3 regions of the Nonomuraea sp. NPDC048882 genome follow, and region 2 is predicted to be linked to each of the others. Evidence: riboswitches for the same ligand, from Rfam matches in the RefSeq annotation. Region 2 holds a riboswitch; each other region holds the start of a gene.

Region 1 (4,916 bases), on a different contig from region 2:
TCGACGGCACGATCGGCGCGGCCATCGTCGATCACGGCAGCGGCATGGCGCTGGGCACGCTCGGCGGCTCCAAGGACCTCGACCTCCAGATCGCCGCGGCCGGCAACACCGAGGTGGTCAAGGCCAAACTCCGCACGATGGACTCGCTCGGGCTCAAGGAGAGCATCGAGGACATCCTGATCTCGCTGAGCACCCAGTACCACATCATCCGCCCGATCACCGGGCGCGGCGGCAAGGGGCTGTTCCTCTACCTCGCGCTCGACCGATCGCGCGCCAACCTGGCGCTGGCCCGGCACCAGTTGCGGGGCATCGAGGAGAAGCTGGAGATCTGACAGCGCCGTGGCCCGCGCGCGCGGCGCGGGCCACCGCTCGCCGCCTCAGGCGGAGGTCAGTTTGGTGATCTCGGCGGTGAAGGCGGGCCAGAGCTCGCGCGGCAGGTCGTGCCCCATGCCGGGGTAGGTCACCAGCCGCGCTCCCGGGACGGCCGCCGCCGTCGCCCGGCCGCCGGCCACGGGGACGAGCGGGTCGGCCTCGCCGTGCAGCACCAGCGTCGGCACGCGCACCCCCTTCAGCCCCTCCGTACGGTCGCCCGACGCCATGATGGCGGCGAACTGCCTGGCCGTGCCCGCCGGGTCGAAGCTGCGGTCGAAGGAACGCCCGGCCATCTCCATGATCCGCTCGCGGTCCAGCTCGTAGCCGGGCGAGCCGATGACCGCCCACCGCTCCACCGCCTGCTCCAGCGCCGACTCGCGGTCGGCGGGCGGGCGACCCATGAGCGCCGCGGAGGCGGCCTCGGTGGGAGGGGCGACGGACGGGGCGGGGGTGGACATGATCGAGGTGAGGGTCAGCACCCGCTCGGGGTGGCGGATGGTCAGCGCCTGGGCGATCATGCCGCCCATCGAGGCCCCCACCACGTGGGCGGACGGCCAGCCGAGCACGTCCATGAGGGCCGCGGCGTCGTCGGCCATGTCGTCCAGCAGGTAGGGGGCGGGCGATCCCGCCGCCGGTACGCCCGCGTCGTGGAAGTGGGTGGACAGCCCCACGTCGCGGTTGTCGTACCGGACGACGTGGTGCCCCTGCTCCGCGAGGAGCTCACAGAGCCCTTCGTCCCATTGGATCAGCTGGGCGCCGAGGCCCATGATGAGGAGCAGGGGCCGGCCCTGCGGTGAGCCGAAGCTCTCGTAGGCGATGTCGATGCCGTTCGCGGCTGCGCGGTTGGTCACGAAGACCAGAATGACATTCTGGTCTTGACTCTGCAAAGGCGGACGTCCTGCGTCAGCTCTGGGCCTCGTCCTGCGGCGGGGTGGCCGGGTTGCGGTCACGCTCGGCCCACGCGCGGGTCGAGAACGGGACCGGGTAGTTCTTCTTGCCCAGGCCGTCGCCCCACTTGGTGATGACGTAGTCGATCTCGATGTGGCCCTGGCCGCCGACGCCGTCCACGCCCAGTGTGCTGGAGTTGAACCGGCCGCCGGTCAGCTCGGCGAACGTCTTGGCGTCGAGGTCGAGCATGATGCCGCGGTTGGAGGGCTCACCGGGGCCGCGGTCGCCCACGAAGAAGGGCATCTTCTTGCCCTTATACATCACGTACCCCTCGGTCATGAGGGGCCAGCTGGGGCTGGCGGCCAGCCCCTTCTGCATGGGCTTGCCACTGGCGGGCAGGCCGGTGTCGCCGGCGCGGCCCGAGGCGTCGTCCCAGAAGTACGAGGCCGTGGTGGAGCCCTTGAGCAGGACCTTCTCGTCCGTGCCGGTGGCGGCGTGAGCGGCCGGGCCGGCGATGGTCAGCGTGCCGATGGCGATTGCGGTAAGGAGGGTGAGGGAACGCAGGCCAGAACGGGCAGACATGAAAAGGTAAACCCTTCGCGAGGGGACAAGGGAGTTTGCGCCCATGGGGGAATGGCGCGTAGCGGAAAATTCACCTGACGTCGCTACGCGATGCGCAAAATGACGAGCCTTTGGAGAAGGGGGCCGCTCTAGTAGGCGGCCGGCACGCGGTCCGGGGGTGTGACACGCTGATGCATGGGGTGATCGGTCCTCTCCATCACGCCTACCGGGTTAGCTGACGGGTTCGGGCGTGGAGATGCCCTACCGGCGTGTGGCCGGATTCACCCCATGAGGTGGGTCCCCGGTTCCCTGGGTTCGGGATTCGGCGCCAGTCGGCAGTCTCTTTGGGTAAGGACTAGGTCACCGGCTGGTAATGGCCGTTACTCTAACTATGGAAACGGACATACGCAAACGTTTCGCCACGAACAGGTCGAAAGATCTACCTTCGTCCGGGAATGAAGAAGGGGGCACGGGCATGCCGTACCCCCTCGGATTTCTCAGCCTCAGCCGCCGCTCTTGCGCCTGAACGATCTCTTACTCGCAGCCGGACCGTGCGCCCCGTGGATCTTCGAAGGGTCGACGCCCCTGCCACCCGCGCCCGAGCCCGCGGCCTGGCTGCGCTTGCGCTCCAGTGCCTCACGGAACTTGCGCTTCATCTCGTCCTCGGGAGTTTCGCTGACTTCCGGCTCCGGTGTATCCGCCATGAGGACCTCCAAGGTGTTGGGGACACTGACAGCTTCGCATGACACCGCTTACGACGCGAAACCGGCCTCGACCTTGCCCTGCGGCACGGGAGGCGGCCGCAGCCGCCTGTTCGGCGGCGCCACCAGCGCGATCATGGCCCCGGCGCTTCGCGGTCGTAGGCGAGCACGGTTTCAGGGTAAAGGGGTTCCTTTGCGTTCCTGGTGTTGCTTTGGAGCGGTCCAGGAAAGGGATACGCCAATGAGACTCCTCGGTCGTGACCTCGCAATGGATCTGGGAGCCGCGAGCACGCGGATCTACGCCAGGCGCAAGGGCATCGTGCTCGACGAGCCCTCCGCCGTCATGTGTGACGGCCGGACGGGCAAGGTCATCGGGTACGGCGTGGAAGCCGCCGCACTGGGCGGGGGCGGGCGTACGTGCTGGCCGGTCAGCGGCGGGCTGCCCGCCGACACCGAGCTGGCCCGGCGCATGATCCGGCACTTCCTGCGCAAGGTGCACTGGCATCCGTACGCCCGCCCGCGCGTGGTCATGGCGCTGCCCGCCGACTCCACCCCGATCGACCGGGCGGCGCTGCGTGACATCGCCTACGAGGCGGAGGCGCGGACGGTGCAGCTCGTCCCGCACGCCCTGGCCGCCGCGCTGGGGGCCGGGATGGAGCTGGACGACTGCACCGGGCACATGGTGATCGACATCGGCCGGGACGCGGCGCGGATCGCCGTACTGTCCGGGGAGTCGGTGGTGGCGGCCGGTTCTGTGCCGTACGGGGGGCAGGCCGTCAACCGGGCCATCGCCCGCTTCGTCGAGCGCGAGCACGGGCTGCTGCTCGACGAGCCCGAGGCCGAGTCGGCCAAGCGCCGCGCGGGCGGCGGGGACCGGGAGATCATGGTGCACGCCCGCGACCCCGACACCGGGCGTGAGCGCGAGCTGACGCTGCCCGTGGAGCGGATCTTCGAGGCGACCGCGCAGCCGGTCGAGTCGATCGTGCGGACGGCAATGGAGACGGTCGAGCGCTGCCCGGCCGAGCTGACCGCCGACCTCGGGGTGCGCGGCGCGGTGCTGGTCGGCGGGGGTGCGCTGCTGCGCGGGCTCGGCCGGCGGCTGCGCGAGACGCTGTGCATGCCGGTACGCCGGGCCGAGCACCCGCTGGAGGCCGTGGCGCTCGGGCTGGGGCGGTGCGTGGACGAACTGGGGCCGATCGGGAGGCTCCGGGGGCGTCTATGACAGACGACCTGTTTCACACAGGTGTCTCGCTCGCCGACAAGGCCATCAGGACCGTCGTCGTCTATCTCGCCGTGGCCGCGTTGCTGCGGATCGGCGGCAAGCGCGGCATCGCCCAGCTCAACAACTTCGACTTCGTGGTCATGCTGCTGATGAGCAACGTCGTCCAGAACGCGATCATCGGCCCGGACAACTCGCTGGCCGGCGGCCTGGCCGGGGTGGTGATCCTGATGGCGGTCAACGCGGTGGTGGTGCGGCTGGCCGCCGCCGTGCCGATGGCCGGCAAGCTCGTGGAGGGCGGCCCGGTCGTGCTGGCGCGCGACGGGCAGTACCTGCACCGCGCGCTGCGGCGGCTGGGCCTGCGCCAGTCCGATCTGGACGTGACGATCCAGCTCAGGGGCGGTACGAGCGTGGCCGACACCCGGCTCGTGCGCCTGGAGCCCGGCGGCGCGGTGCTCGTCCGGCTGCGCCCCGAGGAGGAGAACGCCGAGCGCGGCGACATCGACGAGTTGCGCGCCCGGCTCGATCGCATCGAACGCAAGCTCGACGCGCTGGCCAGGACAGGAGGTGGCGCATGACCGCACGCGGCATCGACCACGTCGGAGTGACCGTGCCCGATCTCGACGCGGCGACCGAGTTCTTCGCCCGCGCCTTCGGCGCCGAGGTCCTCTACGACACCCTTCCGCGCTCGGACGGCCCCAAGGGCGGCTGGGGCACGGAACGACGGCTCGGCGTGCCCCAGGGGACGGCCGAGGTGGCGGTGCGCATGCTGCGGCTGCCGAACGGGCCGGGGATCGAGCTGTTCGAGTTCAGCGGGCCCCGCCAGGGGGAGGCGGCGCTGCCGTGCGATCTGGGCTGGCAGCACGTCGCCGTGTACGTGGACGACGTGGACGAGGCGCTGCGGCTGGTGACCGAGGCGGGCGGGAGTCCGCTGTCGGAGCCGGTGCCGCTGCCGGGGCCCGAGGCGGGCGAGCGCAACCGGTTCGTCCACTGCCGCACGCCCTGGGGCTCGACCGTGGAGCTGGTGAGCTATCCGGATCCGCAGGCGTACGAGAAGGAGACGGACCTGCGACGCTGGCGGCCCTAGTGGCGTAGCAGCGGTCCTGCCCCGGTGCTCGCGGCCGGCCGCCGGCCCGGCGGCCCGGCGGCCCTGGTGCGGTGGCTGCGCTTTTCGT
Region 2 (4,916 bases):
CAGGTGGTGGCCCCTCGCGGCGTACGGGTGCTGTTCAGCGCCCCCGGGGAGATCGCCGACGACCTCATCCGCCAGCTCGTCCGCGCCGAACCGCCGGGCCGGGCCATCGCCGTGGTGTCGTCGGACCGCGAGGTCGCCGAGTCCGTCCGGCGGATGGGAGCCAGACCCGTTCCGTCGGGTTTGCTGCTGCGCAGGCTCGGTCGCGCCTAAGTTACGAAATGGCGGTTTAGTCGAACCACACCCGCCACTTCTGTACTATTTCGCCCCAGATATAATCCCTGGGAGGCGACAAAGTGAGGTTTGGCCGGGTGCCGGTGGCCACGGGTCTCGCGTTCGGGCTGATGCTGATCCCCATGGGGGCGGCCACAGCTGACCCCAAACCCACGCTCGCGCAGGCGAAGGCCAAGCTCGACAAGCTCAACGACAAGGCCGACAAGGTCGTCGACCGCTACAACACGGCGACCGAGCGCTACAAGAAGGCCAAGTCCACGTACGGCGAGCTCAACGCGAGCTACAAGCGCAAGCTGGCCACGGTCGCGGACCTGCGGGCCGAGGTCGTCGGCATGGCGGTCTCCAGCTACCAGGCCGGCAACGACGTCACCTCGTGGCCCGGCATCTTCGGCGCGCCCAACCCGCAGGACATGCTCGCCGGGCTGGCCCTGGCCGGGCAGGTCTCGCAGGAGAAGGCCGAGAAGCTGGCGGCCTTCGACCGGGAGAACCGGGGCCTGAAGGTCGAGCGGGGCAAGGCGCAGAAGGCGCTGCAGGACGCCGACAAGGAGCGCGACGGCGTCGAGAAGGAACGCGCGGAGATCCTCAAGCTGATCAAGGATCAGAAGAAGCTGCTGGAGAAGCTGGGGGCCTACAACCCGGGCAACCCCAACAGCGTGGGCCTGAAGTACACCGGCCCCGCCTCCGGCAGCGCGGCGGCGGTGCTGCGGTTCGCGTTCGCACAGGTGGGCAAGCCGTACCGGTTCGGTGCCACGGGGCCGAGCTCGTACGACTGCTCGGGGCTGACCCAGGCGGCCTGGCGGGCGGCCGGGGTCTCGCTGCCCCGTACGACGTGGCAGCAGTGGGCGTGGGGAGCCAACCGCAAGGTGGACCTCAAGTCGCTGCAGCCCGGTGACCTCATCTTCAGCGCGGGGCTCGGGCACGTCAGCATCTACGCGGGCAACGGGCAGATCGTGCACGCGCCGCAGACGGGTGACGTCGTCAAGGTGGTCAAGCTCTCGTCGTACGGCAGCACGCTGGTGGGGGCCGTGCGTCCGTAGCGCCGGTTTCCGATCCCGCCGTCCGGCCGCTCTCGGCCGGCGGCGGGATTTTTTCTGCCTCATCCTACTATGGATCATCGTTCGTGAGACGGAGTCGCGTTCTGGAATGCCTTGTGGCCTGTGTTGATGCCTACGGCCGCCGCCGTACATATCCGGAAATCTGCCGTGACTCTCCCTTAAGGCGGGCACAAGCCTCGGGAGCGCTCCCAGGTCCCGAACGCGTGATTTAAACGGGAAATCTGTGACATAAGCGACAACTTGGACCTGACAATCTTGGGCCCGCTCAAGTGTGAGCAGGGTCACATTTCCATAACATAACCTGGTGTTCCAGCAGGGGTTTCGAACCTGACAAAGTCCTCTGTCTGATCTTTACAGCCGGGCTCACGCTTTGCCGATCCTTGAACTTTCGGCGTAGCTTCTGGCGTCGTCGCGGTGCACAAGCCATGGCCCCGCGAACCCGCATCGGTCCCCTCTCGATGTGCGACAGATAGAAATCCGCCGGTCGTTCCCCGATATCCCCATGTCATTTCATCGGGGCTTCGACCTGCCCAATCCGTGCAGCCAGGAGGCACGGAGCCGGGGACCCAGCGATCCCACGTTTCCCCAGGGATCAGGGGTGAATCGGCGCGCTTATCGCGCCGTAGGGCGACTTCCAGGCCCGAATCCGTCAGCTAACCCGGTAGGCGTTCGTGGAAGACACAAGGAGAAATCCTGTCCAGCTCCCTGCATAACCCCCGTCTGTCCCGCCTTGCCCTGAGTGGCGTAGCGCTCACCATGACCGTGACGGCCGGAGGTTCCATCCTCCTTGCCCCAACGGCTCAGGCGGAGACGACGAGCGAATCGACCGTCACGACGGTGAAGGCGGAAACCACCGCCAAGACCTCGAAGAAGGTCACGGCCGCCCAGCGAAGGGCAGCCAAGGTCGCTCGGCAGCAAACGAAGGCCCGCAAGGCCGTCGCCGTGGCCAAGAACCAGATCGGTGACCCGTACCGATACGGAGCCACAGGACCTGGTTCGTTTGACTGCTCCGGTCTCGTCCAGTTCGCCTGGAAGAGAGCCGGAGTGAAGCTCCCGCGGGTGGCGAGCAGCCAGTTCGCCCGCATCAGGAACAAGATCTCCTGGCGGCGGTTGAAGCCCGGTGATCTCATGTTCTTCAACGGGCTCGGCCACGTCGGCATGTACGTCGGCAAGGGCAAGATGATCCACTCGCCTCGGACAGGCGAACGGGTGCGCATCGACAAGCTGGGCGGTTGGCGCCGGTCGTCATTCGTCGGCGCGGTCCGTCCCGGCATGTGAAGAAGCCCCGCCCGGATCCACGGAAAGCCTTCCCGGATCCGGACGGGGCTCTCGCACGTCCAAGGCGCCTCTCACACGTCCAGGGCCGCCCCCGGCCCGTCCCCGGCCCTCACGGCGCACCTACGGCCACCCGCGAGGCACGCCAGGGCACGTTCAGGATCCCCATGGCACGTCCGTGTCACCCTGTGGGGCCGGGCGGCCGGAACGGCGGTGTGGACCGGCCCGCGTGGGCGGCGGCGGATCGGCCGGGATGAAGTCCGTGCGGGTCCGGCTACGATCGGGCTTCGTGTCCGAGCAGGTGAGCCGACGAGCCGTGGTGGCCTGCCTGCTGCTCATCGCCTCCGGCGGCGCGCCGCTCCACGACTCCCCGATCCTTCCCCCGGAGGCGCGCGACCTCTGGCCGGGCCGCGGCACGGTGATCCGCCGCGGACGGCTCTCCACGGTCGTGGGCCCCGGCGACGGCAGCGGTGGCGGCAGCGGCGGTGAAGACGCCCGCGGCGCTGCAGGCGACGACAAGGGCGGCGGCAAGGACGGCGACGGCAGCGGTGGCGACGGGCTGGAGGAGCTGGCGGCGAGGGCCGACAGGGCCGGGCTCAGGGTCGCCCGGGTGCTCGGCCGGCCGGTGCGCCCGCTGGTGATCGTGCCGGACTCCGCCCGGGACGCCGCCCGCCTGGCGCGGGTGGCCCGGGTCGACGGGCTGGCCGCGCTGGCCGACGGCGGGCGCGTGATCGTCGTTCCCGAGCTCTTCGCCACCCTCACCCCCACCGGCAAGGACGTGGTACTCGCCCACGAGCTTACCCACGTCACAGCGGGCACCGACGGGCTCCCGATCTGGCTGTACGAAGGATTCGCCGACTACGTGGGCTACCGCGACGCCGGGCTGCCCGTGACGACCATCGCCGCCGAACTGGTCGCCGAGGTACGCGCGGGACGCCTGCCGGACGCGCTGCCCGGCCCCGCGGACTTCGCGGCGGACGGCCGGGACCCGGCGCGGCCGGCGCGTGCGTACCAGGAGGCGTGGCTGGCGTGTCGCTTCCTCGCCGACCGGTTCGGCGAGGAGACCCTGGTGAGGCTCTACCGCGCGGCCAGGACGACCGGCGCCGACCGGGCGCTCGCCGCGCGGGGACTCACGGCCGCCACACTGACGGCACGGTGGCGCGCGTACGTGCGGGATCAGCTCGGGTGAAGGGGAGCCAGATGAGCGAACGGCAGGACACGGAGGACTCACCGAGGCAGGACGAGCCCCCGGACGGCACCACGACGGCGGTGACCGCCACGAACCCACCCGGCCCCGGCGACACCACCCCCGCCCCGGAACCCGCCCCAGGGCCCACCCCAGGGTCTGGAGAGACGCGTGACAGGCCGGACGGAGGGGAGGAGGGAGCTGTGGGGGAGCGGGAGCCGGATTCCGACAGCGGCCTCAGGCGGCCGGCGGCGATCACGCTCGTGCTGCTCGGCCTCGCCGTCCTGGCCGTGGCCGTGTTCAGCACGCCGTGGCAGGCGCTGATCGGCGGCCCGCCGGACCCGTCCCGCGACTTCACCGCCGCCCAGATCGCGAAGGCGCGCGCGTTCGACGCGGCCACCAGCCTGCCCGCCTACCTCTCGCTCGCCCTCACGCTCGTCTTCGCCGGCCTCCTCGTCGCCACCCCGTTCGGCGCGAAGGTGACAGGGCGGCTGAAAGGCCCGTGGTGGCTGCGGGTGATCCTCGGCGTCGTGCTGATCACCGCGATCACCGAGCTGGTCAGGTGGCCGCTGGGCGTCTGGTACGAGACGATCCTGCGCGACTACGGCCTGTCGGTCCAGAACTGGTCGAGCTGGGCGGGGGACCGGCTGAAGAGCATGGGCGTGGAGGCGTTCCTGCTCTGCGTGATGCTGCTGGCCCTGATGGCGCTGGCCCGCAGGGTCAGGCGCTGGTGGATCCCGGCGGCGGCGGGCGCGTTCGCGCTGACGGTGGCGGCGTCGTTCGTCTATCCGGTGGTGTTCGAGCCGATCTTCAACGACTTCACCCCGATGCGGCCGGGCCCGCTCCGCACCGAGCTGCTTGAGCTGGCCGAGCGCGACCGGGTGCCGGTCGAGGACGTGCTGGTGGCCGACGCCTCGCGCAGGACGACGGCGCTCAACGCGTACGTGTCCGGCTTCGGCGCCACCCGGCGCATCGTCGTCTACGACACGCTGCTGCGGGCGCCCGAGCGCGAGGTCGCGCTGGTCGTCGCGCATGAGCTCGGCCACGCCAAGCACGACGACGTGCTGCACGGCACGCTTCTCGGCGCGCTCGGGTCGGGGCTGGGCGTGATCGTGCTGTTCCTGCTGTTCGGCACGGTACGGCGGCGCACCGGCGTCACCTCGATCACC
Region 3 (4,916 bases), on a different contig from region 2:
TTATCTGCTGGTCGATCCGCTGCAGTGCACGGTGAAACTCTTCGGCCGGCCTGAGGGCGGGAAATACGGGACGGAAATTCTGGTGGCGGGCGCCGAACCGCTCATTCTTCCGGCGCCCTGGGAATTCGCCGTGGAAACCGGGGAACTCTGGTGACCGGATTCCCCGGGGCGCGTCGGCCCCGGGGGCCCGGGGCCGCGTGGTCCCGGGGAGTTCCAGATCAGACGATCTTGTGGATCCAGTTGTGGGCGTCGGGGCGGGCGCCGTACTGGATGCCCACCAGCTCCTCGCGCACCCGCATGGTCACCGGGCCGGGCGTGCCGTCGGCGATGGTCCAGGAGCGGTCGGCGCCCTTGACCGTGCCCACCGGCGTGACCACAGCGGCCGTGCCGCACGCGAACACCTCCGTGAGCTCGCCCGACGCGCACGCGGCCTGCCACTCGTCCACGGTGATGAGCCGCTCCTCGGTCTCCAGCCCGAGGTCCCCGGCCAGCTCCAGGATCGAGTCCCTGGTGATGCCGGGCAGCAGGGTGCCGGTGAGCGCGGGGGTGACGAGCTTGCCACCGAAGACGAAGAACAGGTTCATCCCGCCCATCTCCTCCACGTAGCGGTGCTCGTGGGCGTCCAGCCAGACCACCTGGTCACAGCCGTTCTCCACCGCCTGCCGCTGTGCGACGAAGGCCGCGGCGTAGTTGCCGCCGCACTTGGCGAAGCCGGTGCCGCCGGGGGCGGCCCTGGTGTACTCGGTGGACAGCCAGACGGAGACGGGCTTGAGGCCGCCGGTGAAGTACGAAGCCGCCGGCGAGGCGATGACCATGTACTTGTAGGTCTTCGACGGGTAGTTGACGCCCAGCCCCGCCTGCGTGGCGATCATGAAGGGGCGCAGGTAGAGGCTGTGGCCCTCGGTGGTGGGCACCCACTCCTTGTCGGTCTGGACGAGGAGCTCCAGCGAGTCGACGAAGGTCTCCTCGGGCAGTTCCGGCATGGCCATGCGCGCGGCCGAGCGGTTGAAGCGGGCGGCGTTCGCGTAGGGGCGGAAGGTCACGATCGACCCGCTGAGCTGGCGATACGCCTTGAGGCCCTCGAACAGCTCCTGCGCGTAGTGGAAGACCGAGGTGGCGGGGTCGAGCTGCAGCGGCCCGTACGGCAGCAGCCGGGCGTCGTGCCAGCCCTGGCCCTCGGTGTAGTCGATCGAGATCATGTGATCCGTGAAGGTCTGCCCGAAACCGGGGTCCGCCAGTACCTGCTCCCGCTCGGCCGCGGTGCGAGCGTGGTCGGATAGCTGCACGTCGAAGCTGAGCTTCTGAGCGATGGTCATGACGGCGGTCCTTCTCTCTGCGGTCTACCGAAAATCTACCGAAATCTACCGAAAGTTACCGGATCTGCGGGATCTGCCCGCCGGCTGCGGGCCCGCTGCGATGAGCGGCCATGCCCGTAAGGGCAGTCCGTACTTCCTATTGTCTCGCCATATGGGATAGCAAGGGGCCAAAGGGGTGGTTAGTCCTTTTGGCCGCTGGATTCGCCTGCGCGGTCGCCGGAACCCGCACACGAAAAAGCGCCCGGCAGCCCTCCTCGGACCGCCAGGCGCTTGATCGGGGCTAGGCGGTCCTAGCCGGATACTCGCGCGGTGATGTCGTCGCCGATCTCGTGGGTGGTGCGACCGGCCCAGCCGGCCAGGCGCTCGACGATGTCGTCGGCGACCGCCTGCTCGACCTTGGCCGCCTCGGCGCGCAGGCCGAGATGGTCGAGGAGCATGGCGACGGACAGGATGGTCGCGGTGGGGTCGGCCTTGCCCTGGCCGGCGATGTCGGGCGCGCTGCCGTGGACCGGCTCGAACATGCTGGGCGCGGTCCGCTCGGGGTTGATGTTGCCGCTGGCCGCCAGGCCGATGCCGCCGGCGATGGCCGCGCCGAGGTCGGTGATGATGTCGCCGAACAGGTTGTCGGTGACGATCACGTCGAAGCGCTCGGGCTGGGTGACGAAGAACATCGAGGCCGCGTCGATGTGGCTGTAGTCGGTGGTGACCTCGGGGTATTCCTCGGCCACGCGGTTGACCGTGCGCTGCCACAGGTCTCCGGCGTAGGACAGCACATTCGTCTTGTGGACGAGCGTGAGCTTCTTGCGCGGCCGCGACTTGGCCTGCTCGAACGCGTAACGCACCACGCGCTCGACGCCGTGGGCGGTGTTGAGCGACTCCTGGGTGGCGATCTCGTGGGGCGTGCCCCGCCGCATGGCCCCGCCGGTGCCGGCATAGAGGCCCTCGGTGCCCTCGCGGACGACGATCATGTCGATGTCCTCGGTGGGCGTGTCGGCCAGCGGCGTCTCCACGCCGGGGAACAGCTTGACCGGTCGCAGGTTGACGTAGTGGTCGAAGGTGAACCGCAGGCGCAGCAGCAGGTCGCGCTCCAGGATGCCGGGCGGCACGCTGGGGTCGCCGATGGCGCCGAGCAGGATCGCGTCGAAGCCGCGCAGCTCCTCCAGCACCGAGTCGGGCAGCGTCTCGCCCGTGCGGTGGTAGCGTGCGGCCCCCAGCTCGTAGTGGGTGGGCTCGATCTTCGTACCCACGGCCTCCAGGACCTTGAGTCCTTCGGCGACGACCTCGGTGCCGATGCCATCCCCGGGGATGACGGCCAAGCGGATGTTACGCGACTCCATGGGCTGTACCTTACCGGCTCGTCTCGTCTGACGAACACACCATCTCAAGGTCCGGACGTCCGATTTGGGGGGTTTACGACCTCTTGACCCATTCGCTAAAGTCCATCGGGCCTAATCCACACAACCGCTGTGTGGAGCCGGGGACCCATTTCTCCCCCAGGGGCGAATCGGCGCCCAGCGCGCCGTAGGGCTGTCTTCCAGGCCCGAGCCCGTCAGCTAACCCGGCCGGCCCCATGGAAGGACAAGTGCTCTGTCTCGCATCGCCATCGTCCTGGCGGCCGCGGCCGCCGGACTCACCTTGGCCACCCCAGCAGCCCAGGCAGCCACCCCCGACGACGACACCACCACCCTGACCGGCGCCGAGATCAGGCGCATCCAGGAGAAGCAACTCCCCGTTCCCGCCTGGAAGATCGCCATCAGATACGCCATGGACAAACGCGGCACCCCGTACGTCTGGGGCGGAGCGAGCAGGCAGGGCTACGACTGCTCGGGGCTGATGCTCCGGGCCTACGAGGCGGCCGGGATCGAACTCCCGCGCACCGCCGCGCAACAGTTCGGCGCGTTCTCCAGGAAGATCTCCTGGGACCACCTCAAGCCCGGTGACCTGGTCTTCTTCAGCGGGCTCGGTCACGTGGGCATGATCTCCAAACCCGGCTACATGGTCCACTCGCCGCACACGGGCGACGTGGTGAAGGAGGAGAAGTTCTCCGACTGGCGCAGGCAGGCGTTCGTCGGAGCGGTCCGGCCGGATCGCGCGGGCGTACGCGAGTGGAAGCAGGTGCTCGAACACCGCGAGGAGACCGGCCCCACCCCGCTCACCGCCTCCGTGGAGTGAGCCGCACGAGATAGACGGCGAGTGGGCGGCGGCCGCGCGGGGCCGCCGCCCACCCGCACCCGCCCGGCGCGCGGCCGCAGAGAGCGCGGAGCCGCCGTCCGCCCCACCCGCCGTGCGCCGCGCGCGCGGACGTAGCGTGAAGGCATGTCACCCGAGAAGGTGCACCTGACGGAGGAGAAGGCCACCCTCCTCGCCACGCTCTACGGCAGGGCGCTCGACGCCCGATCCCCCCGCCCGATCCTCGGCGACCGCATGGCCGCGGAGACGCTCGACCGGATCGAGCACGGTTTCGGCAGAATGGGCATGACCCCGGGCAGTGCCGCCGCGGTCGCGCTCAGGGCACGTTTCCTGGACAGGTGGGCCGCCGGGTTCCTCGACGCCCACCCCAAGGCCACGGTGCTGCACCTGGGCTGCGGGCTCGACACGCGTGTACACCGGCTCGATCCGCCGGACTCCGTCCGCTGGTACGACGTGGACTATCCCGAGGTGGTGGAGCTGCGCCGGCGGCTGTTCCCCGAACGCCGGGCCTACGCCACGGTCGGCACGTCGGTGACCGACCTGGCCTGGCTGGAGCGGGTCCCCGCCGACGCCCCCGCGCTGGTCGTGGCCGAGGGCCTGCTCTACTACCTGGACCCGGACGGCGGCCGGGCGCTGCTGCGGGCCATCGTGGAGCGGTTCCCCAGTGGCCTGTTCGTCTTCGACGCGCTGAGCTCGTTCGGGCTGCGGCTGCAACGGCTGAACAGGCCGGTGCGGAAGGCCGGGGCCACGATGCACTGGGGCATCGACGGCCCCGCCGAGCTGACGGCGATCCATCCGGGCCTGCGCTGCCTGTCGGCGGTGAGCGCGTTCGACATCGACGGGTTCGACCTGCTGTCGGTCACCCACCGCGTCGTGGCCCGGATCGCCTCACTGGTGCCGGGGATGCGGCGGACCGCGGTGTTCTACCGGCTGGAGTTCTGAAAGGCGCCGCCATCTAGCTGCGCTCCAGCCGCGCTCTAGCCGGGTTCTAGCCCTGTTCTACTGCCCGGAGCTCTGCGGAGCGCCGCCGTTGTCGCGCCGGTCCAGTGCCATCTGCACGGCCTCGACCGCCTCGTCCTCGTGGTCGTCGGCACGGTTCCAGGCATACATCTCGTACATGTCACTCATCTCATTTCGCGGACGTCGTTCGACTGGGAAGCCGGACTCCGGTCGGGAATCCGACCGGGCCTGATCGCGTGGTCCGGGTCACGGACCGGACGGAGGGACTTGACGGCCGACGCACACGCCGCACACCGCGACGGGTCGTCGACCTGCCCTAACAGGCCCCGCCGCGGCAGGTAATAAGTACGAGAACCTGGCGCATCACCGACAACAGTACCTGAGCATTCTGCTCGGATGTCCTACTATCTCGCATGGTGAGACGCGAAGGGCCGCCCCGTGGAACGGAAC

Evidence for each region. A riboswitch is a leader RNA that binds a small molecule or an ion and turns the genes downstream of it on or off. The one in region 2 is predicted to bind cyclic di-AMP.
Region 1: it holds a riboswitch for cyclic di-AMP, as region 2 does, so the genes downstream of both, AB0C27_RS25535 (hypothetical protein) here and AB0C27_RS32920 (C40 family peptidase) in region 2, are expected to answer to the same signal.
Region 3: it holds a riboswitch for cyclic di-AMP, as region 2 does, so the genes downstream of both, AB0C27_RS26510 (C40 family peptidase) here and AB0C27_RS32920 (C40 family peptidase) in region 2, are expected to answer to the same signal.

What each region holds. Positions count from the first base shown of each region.
Region 1 covers NZ_JBEZGB010000007.1:157,667-162,582, forward strand. Annotated here, with positions in the region: gene AB0C27_RS25525 (hypothetical protein) at 1-332, shown strand, start outside; gene AB0C27_RS25530 (alpha/beta fold hydrolase) at 378-1,223, opposite strand; gene AB0C27_RS25535 (hypothetical protein) at 1,276-1,842, opposite strand; cyclic di-AMP (ydaO/yuaA leader) riboswitch at 2,027-2,159, opposite strand; gene AB0C27_RS25540 (DUF5302 domain-containing protein) at 2,325-2,525, opposite strand; gene AB0C27_RS25545 (rod shape-determining protein) at 2,764-3,744, shown strand; gene AB0C27_RS25550 (YetF domain-containing protein) at 3,741-4,319, shown strand; gene AB0C27_RS25555 (VOC family protein) at 4,316-4,828, shown strand.
Region 2 covers NZ_JBEZGB010000010.1:194,912-199,827, forward strand. Annotated here, with positions in the region: gene AB0C27_RS32910 (NYN domain-containing protein) at 1-210, shown strand, start outside; gene AB0C27_RS32915 (C40 family peptidase) at 294-1,268, shown strand; cyclic di-AMP (ydaO/yuaA leader) riboswitch at 1,804-1,969, shown strand; gene AB0C27_RS32920 (C40 family peptidase) at 2,043-2,564, shown strand; gene AB0C27_RS32925 (hypothetical protein) at 2,851-3,750, shown strand; gene AB0C27_RS32930 (M48 family metallopeptidase) at 3,762-4,916, shown strand, end outside.
Region 3 covers NZ_JBEZGB010000007.1:349,716-354,631, forward strand. Annotated here, with positions in the region: gene AB0C27_RS26495 (Uma2 family endonuclease) at 1-154, shown strand, start outside; gene AB0C27_RS26500 (branched-chain amino acid aminotransferase) at 219-1,316, opposite strand; gene AB0C27_RS26505 (3-isopropylmalate dehydrogenase) at 1,607-2,653, opposite strand; cyclic di-AMP (ydaO/yuaA leader) riboswitch at 2,752-2,898, shown strand; gene AB0C27_RS26510 (C40 family peptidase) at 2,952-3,488, shown strand; gene AB0C27_RS26515 (class I SAM-dependent methyltransferase) at 3,633-4,448, shown strand.